3 regions of the Sanguibacter sp. HDW7 genome follow, and region 3 is predicted to be linked to each of the others. Evidence: predicted binding sites of a transcription regulator. Region 3 holds the regulator's gene; each other region holds the start of a gene.
What was found. Region 3 encodes HrcA, which represses chaperone genes, less so after heat shock. Its sites were predicted from a motif close to TTNGCACTCGNNNNNNNCGAGTGCNAA; they were not measured.
Positions count from the first base shown of each region.

Region 1: groES (co-chaperone GroES) is a predicted target of HrcA. The motif match lies at 1,271-1,297, and genes of this name have one in related genera.
Region 2: G7063_RS11965 (FmdB family zinc ribbon protein) is a predicted target of HrcA. The motif match lies at 1,124-1,150, and genes of this name have one in related genera.

Region 1 is NZ_CP049862.1:732,102-734,363, reverse strand. Features, by position in the region: gene G7063_RS03425 (GNAT family N-acetyltransferase) at 60-728, opposite strand; gene groES (co-chaperone GroES) at 839-1,135, opposite strand; gene G7063_RS03415 (magnesium transporter) at 1,351-2,160, opposite strand.
Region 2 is NZ_CP049862.1:2,651,852-2,654,113, forward strand. Features, by position in the region: gene G7063_RS11960 (penicillin acylase family protein) at 1-1,003, opposite strand, end outside; gene G7063_RS11965 (FmdB family zinc ribbon protein) at 1,201-1,476, shown strand; gene G7063_RS11970 (SAF domain-containing protein) at 1,569-2,262, shown strand, end outside.
Region 3 is NZ_CP049862.1:2,032,037-2,034,298, forward strand. Features, by position in the region: gene dnaJ (molecular chaperone DnaJ) at 1-817, opposite strand, end outside; gene hrcA (heat-inducible transcriptional repressor HrcA) at 876-1,910, opposite strand; gene G7063_RS09410 (DUF3097 domain-containing protein) at 2,059-2,262, shown strand, end outside.

The sequences.
Region 1 (2,262 bases), 1.3 Mb from region 3:
CCGGGGCGCAGCGGCCCGCACGGTCGGGTCGACGCGGCCGTGGGCGTGGGCGCCAGTGATCAGTCTCGGGCCGGCTCGATCCCGAGCTGCCGCCGCACGCCCTCGATCCCCTGCAGCTCGACGGCCGGCCGCTCGGCCGCGAGCCACGCGGTGCGCGTGAGCCGGAAGCGACGCGACTCGACGACCTCGTCGCCCCGGGACGCACGGTGCACGCCGTTGTCGACGTAGCCGACCTTCTCGCTCACGCGCTGCGAGCGCGGGTTGTCGACGAACGCCTCCGACGTCACGTCCTCGGCGCCGAGGCCCTCGAACGCGAGGTGGACCACCGCGCGTCGCATGCGCGTGCCGATCCCCCTGCCCTGGTGCTCGAGCCCGAGCCACGAGCCCGACGCGACGGTCCGGCGGACAGGGAAGTGCTTCGCGAAGATCGACTGCATGCCGACGAGCTCGCCGCCGACGAGCACCGCCAGCTCGAGGTTCCAGGCGTCGGGGGCGAGCGCGGCCCGCGCGCCCCAGTGGTAGGCGAGCAGTCCGCGCCGCAGCGCGTCGGGCTCCGCCTGCGTCCACGGCACGAGGAAGGGCATCGCGTCGGGCGCGTGCACGCCGCGGACGGCAAGGTCGGCGAGCTGCAGCAGGAGCTCGTCGTCCGCGAAGCGCAGCTCGAGATCCCCCTCGATGACGCGGAGCGCGGCGATCGGCCAGGCCTCGGTGAGCGGTGTCGTCGTCATGCCGGAACGCTACCCGCGCGGCCTCGGCGACGCACGGACTTTTGTCCGGGTATGACGGAACCCCGCCGCCCCAGGAGGGGCGGCGGGGTTCCGGCGTCGCGGGGCTGGTGTCAGCCGGCGACAACGGCGAGGATGTCGCGCACGGAGAGCACGAGGTACTCCTCGCCCGCGTACTTGACCTCGGTGCCGCCGTACTTGGAGTAGATGACCTTGTCACCCACGGCGACGTCGAGCGGGATGCGGTTGCCCTTGTCGTCGACACGGCCGGGGCCGACAGCGAGGACCTCGCCCTCCTGCGGCTTCTCCTTGGCGGTGTCCGGGATGAACAGACCGGAGGCGGTGGTCGTCTCGGCCTCGATCGCCTTGATGACGATCTTGTCCTCGAGCGGCTTGATGGGGACCGACACGTCGGACCTCCCCTTCACGTTGTGGCTACGGATAGGTGGGCGTGGACGGGGACTGCCGGGCGCCGTCGCGGGGGTCGCACCGAGTCCTCGTCCCATCTCGCGAGGAGATGTTCCACCCCCAAATCTAGGCCCGGGTTAGCACTCGGTCAACATGAGTGCCAGCACGCCCAGGGCTGTCCGCCACGGGCGGAACACCGAGGCGCGACGCACCCCGTTCAGCCGCCGAGCTGCGTGACGAGCACGCTCGCGACGGACAGGTAGATGACGAGGCCCGTGCCGTCGACGAGCGTCGTGATGAGCGGCCCGGAGACGACAGCCGGGTCGACGCCGAACCTCCGCAGCACGAAAGGCAGCGTCGAGGCCAGGAGCACCGACCACAGGACGATGAGCACGATCGCGACCGAGACCGTGAGCGCAACCTCCCCACCAACGCCGAGCACGAGCGCGCGCACCCACGCGAGGCCCGCGATGCACGCCGCGAGCAGCACGCCCGTCGTCATCTCCTTGCGGACGACCGCGAGCACGTGCCGCGCCCGCACCTCCCCGAGCGCCATCGCGCGCACGAGCGTCGTCGTCACCTGGGTCCCGGTGTTCCCTCCCGTCCCGATGAGCAGCGGGATGAAGAACGTCAGCGCGACGACGGTCGCAAGCTCGTCCTCGAAGTGCCGCAGCACCGAGCCCGTGCACATCTCGGCGACGAAGAGCACGGCGAGCCAGCCGACGCGCCGCCGCCACAGGAGCCACGGCGACGCCTCGAGGTAGGGCACGTCGAGCGGGGACGAGCCGCCCTGACGGTCGGCGTCCTCGGTCGCCTCGGCATCGGCGGCCACGGACATCGCGGCGCGCAGGTCTGCGACGAGCACGTCGGTGCGGCTGCCGTCGGGCCCCACGACGCCGACGCGGGTACCCGGGTCGGCAAGCAGGTCCAGGAGCGCGGTCTCCGCGCGCGTCGTGACCTCGGCCGGATCGGCAGTGGTGGCAGGGCTGACAAGGGTCGTGCTGGGGATGAAGGACTCGGTACGCATGCGTCCGCCTCTCCTCGTCCGGGCGCACGGCGGCGCCCGGATACGGGTTCGTGGGCGGGGCGTCGAGGACGCCCGTCGTGGCGCGCGGCAGGTGCCGGGCAC
Region 2 (2,262 bases), 620 kb from region 3:
CCTGCGCCCAGATGCTCGGCGCGGCGAGCGAGAGGTGCGGGTCGTTCGCGAGGAGCGGCTTGCCGCTCTCGGCGAGGTCGCCGGAGACGACCCACGAGTTGGAGCCGGTGCCCTCGCCGCGGCCGACCTGGTGCGGCACGGCAGCGAGCGCGTCGGCGGTCGCGTCGAGCGCCGCGCGGACTCCCGCGTCCTCGAGCGGGAGGCCGTCGTCGGCGCTGTTCGCGCCACCCGTGCCCCCCTCGACCGCGGCTGCCGCGGCGCGGCGCTCGTCACGGGTCGTCGCGGCCTCGTCGGCGTCGAGGATCGGAGGGTTGGCCGCGTCCGGGTACGCCGGGAAGAGCGACTCGACGAGGTCGACGTCGCGCAGCGTGCCGTACGCGGCCGCGCGCTCGAGCTCCTCGTCGAAGTTGCCGCGGAGGTCCCACGCCATCGCCTTGAGCCATGCGACGGAGTCGATCGGCTGCCACGGCTCGGGGTCGGAGACGTTCACCTGGACGCCGAGCACCGCGTACTCGAGCGCGAGCTCGGACGGCGAGCGGTCCGTGAGGTACGCGTTGACGCCCTCGGCGTACGCGGTGAGGTTGTCACGCGTGTCCTGGTCGAGGAGGTCCCACTCGCGCTCCGCGACGCGCCGCCACCCGAAGGCGCGGATGACGCGGTCCGCGGAGATCGCGTCCGGGTTGTCCCCGACGAGCTCGGAGAGCCGGCCCGAGGTGACGTGGCGGCGGTAGTCCATCTCGAAGAAGCGATCCTGCGCGTGGACGTAGCCCTGCGCACGGAAGAGGTCCGCGCTCGTCGTCGCCGTGATGTAGGGGACGCCACGCGCGTCGCGCTCGACGGTGACGGGGCCGACGAGCCCGTCGATCGTCACCGCGCCCGAGGTCGTCGGGAACGAGCGGCGCACGACGACGACGGCCGTGACGGCCGTCGCGACGAGGACGACGACGAGCAGCGACACGAGGGCGAGGAGCACCTTGCGAGGTGCGGAGAGTCGGCTGAGCACGGGTCCGAGCCTAGTCCCGACCACCGACAACGGCAGGGGTGGTCCATCGAGCCGCGCGACGCGAGCACCTCGCGACGTGTGACGGGCCGCACGGCGCGGCGCGCGCCGTCGGACGTATAGTTGGCACTCGGAACGACGGAGTGCCAGCCCACGGCGGCCCGTCGCGGCCCCGCACCCGCCAGCAAGGAGAGAGAACCGTGCCCACCTACGCGTACACGTGCACCGCGTGCGGTCACAGCTTCGACATCCACCAGTCCTTCGCGGACGACGCCCTCACGGTGTGCCCCGAGTGCTCGGGCCGGCTGCGCAAGATCTTCTCGACCGTCGGCGTGACGTTCAAGGGCTCGGGCTTCTACCGCACGGACTCGCGCTCGGGCTCGTCGTCGAGCGTGTCCTCGACGCCCTCGAAGCCGGCCGCATCGCAGCCCGCGGCGTCGACGCCCGCGGCGAGCAAGGCGTCGGGCGCGGCCTGACGCCGCCGGGCAGCCCGCCCACAGCGACGGCGGCCGCCCGGCCCGTCCACATCACCCGAGCTCCCACGGCGATGTCGACCTAGCGTCGGCCCATGACCCGACCCCACCGGCCCGACGCCCGCGGGCGTTCCGTCGCCCGGAGCCGACGCGCCCGCGCGTTCCGCGTCCTCGCCTGGCGCGGCCGGCACGTCCTCGTGAGCCTCGCCCTCGGGGTGCTCGCCGCAGCCGTCGTCACGGCGGCGAGCCCTCCCCCACCCCCGCAGCGTGCGGTCGTCGTCCTCGCGCACGACGTCGTCGCGGGCGAGCCGCTCGAGGCGTCCGACCTCACGAGCACGACCGCCCCCGTCGACGGGGCGCAGCCCTGTGCGCTCACGACGCCCGGCGACGCCGTCGGCGCCTCGCCCGCGGTCGACCTCACGCGCGGCACCCACCTGTGCCCCGAGCTCCTCGTGCGCGGCACCGCCGACCTGCCGCCCGGCACGGCGGCCGTGCCCGTGCGTCTCGCCGACCCGCGCGTGGCCGCGCTGCTCCTCGCGGGAACCCGCGTCGACGTCGTCGTGCCCTCCACCCCCGACCCCACCGGGGACACTGCGGCCGCCGAGGGCCGCGTCCTCACGCACGACGCCCTCGTCCTGCCCGCTCCCGCGGCCACGGAGGACGAGGGCGGGCTGCTCGGCGGGACGACGGCGGCCGAGCCTGTCGTGCTCCTCGCGGTCCGGGTGAAGGACGCGCCGGTCGTTGCGGCGTCGGCGGTTTCGGGGGGCCTCGCGGTCGTCCTCGTGGGAT
Region 3 (2,262 bases):
TGCCGAGGGCCGCCGCCGTCATGGGGACCTCGAGCGTGCAGTGCAGGTCGTCGCCGCGGCGCACGAACACCGCGTGCTTGCGCTCACGGATCTCGACGTAGAGGTCACCCGCCGGACCGCCGGCGGGGCCGACCTCACCCTGGCCCGAGAGCTTGATGCGCGTGCCCGTGTCGACCCCCGCCGGCACGTCGATCGAGATCGTCTGGCGCGTACGCACGCGCCCCTCGCCCGCGCAGTCGACGCACGGCTCGGGGATCGTCGTGCCGTGACCCTGGCACGCCGCGCACGGCTGCGTCGTCATGACCTGACCGAGGAACGAGCGCGCGACCCGCTGGACCGAGCCACGACCCTGGCACACGACGCAGGTCTGGACGGACGTGCCGGGACGCGTGCACGCGCCCCCGCACGTCGAGCACACGCGCGCGGTGTCGATCGTCACCTCCTTGCGGGCGCCGAACGCAGCCTCCGCAAGGTCGATGTCGAGGCGCAGGAGCGCATCCTGGCCGCGCCGCGTACGAGGCACGGGTCCACGCTGCGCCTGGCCGCCGCCGAAGAACGTCTCGAAGATGTCCTGGAAGCCGAAGCCGCCCGCCTGGCCGCCGCCCGGCGCCGACGGATCCGTCCCCATGTCGTAGGCCTGGCGCTTCTCCGCCGTGCCGAGCACCTCGTAGGCACGCGTCACGTCCTTGAACCGGTCGGCGCCCTCGTCGCCCGCGACGTCCGGGTGGAGCTCGCGCGCGAGCTTCCGGTACGCCTTCTTGATCTGGTCCTGCGTCGCGTCACGCGGCACACCGAGGATCTCGTAGTAGTCCGTCACAGGTGTTCTTCCTGGTGGTGGGTGGAACGGGCGGGCACGGCGCAGAGCGCCGGCCCGGTCACGTCGTGATGATGCGGGTGAGGTAGCGCGCGACCGCACGCACCGCGGCGATCGTCTGCGGATAGTCCATGCGGGTCGGGCCGATCGAGCCGAGGAGCGCGACCGCATCGCCGTCGGCACCGTAGCCCGCCGTGACGACCGACGTCTCGCTGAGCCCGACGTGCGGCATCTCGTGTCCGATGCGCACCGCGACGCCAGCGGAGTCCTCGGTCATCTCGGTGAGCAGGCCGAGCAGGACGACCTCCTCCTCGAGCGCCTCGAGCACGGGGCGCAGCGCGTGCTCGAACCGCATGCCGGAGCGCGCGAGGTTCGATGTTCCCGCGAGCACGATGCGCTCGTCCGACTCCTGCCCGAGCGTGTGGACGAGGAGGTCGGAGATCTCCCGCAGGAGCGGGCGCTCGGCCTCGACGAACTGCTCCGGGAGCGACTCGAGCGCGGTGCGCATCTCCGGGAGCCTGCGCCCCAGGCCCGCCGCGTTGAGGCGCACGCGGAGGCGGCCGAGCGCTTCCTCGTCGACGTCCGCCGCGAGATCGAGCGTGCGCTGCACGACACGGCCCGTGTCGGTGATGACGACGACGAGCAGGCGCGAGGGCCCCACCGGCACGAGCTCGAGGTGTCGCAGCCCGGACCGGCTGAGCGACGGGTACTGGACGACCGCGACCTGCTGGGTGAGGTGCGCGAGCAGGCGCGAGGCCCGCACGATGACGTCGTCGAGGTCGACGGCGCCGTCGAGGAACGTCGTGATCGCGCGGCGCTCGGGCTGCGAGAGCGGCTTGACCTCCGCGAGGCGGTCGACGAAGAGGCGGTAGCCCCGGTCCGTCGGCACGCGCCCCGCCGACGTGTGCGGCTGCGCGATGAGGCCCTCCTCCTCGAGGACGGCCATGTCGTTGCGGATCGTCGCGGGCGAGACGCCGAGGCGGTGGCGCTCCGCGAGCACGCGCGAGCCGACGGGCTCGCGCGTCGTCACGTAGTCCTCGACGATCGCGCGGAGCACGTCGAGGCGACGGTCCGCAGCCGTTCCGTACGTCGACATCCGTGCTCCTTCCTCGCCGGTCCCACGCCCGGGACATTCGCACTCTCGGGCTCCGAGTGCCAATCCTACCCGCGCCTGCCCGCCCCCGGTCAGCGACGCACACCACACGCTCCCCCGGACCGGACGCCCGCCACCGTAGGGTGGCCGGGTGCACGACCGCTACGGATCCGACGTCCTCGGGGGCGACCCCGCGTCCCACCACCGCCGCCGCCCCGTCTCCCGCCCCGTCCCCGCCGAGCGCGGGACCGTCGTCGAGGAGGTGACGACCGGCTGGGTCGGCGCCGTCGTCCGCGTCGAGAAGTCCGGCGGCATGCACGTCGTCGAGCTCGAGGACTCACGGGGCAGCACCCGC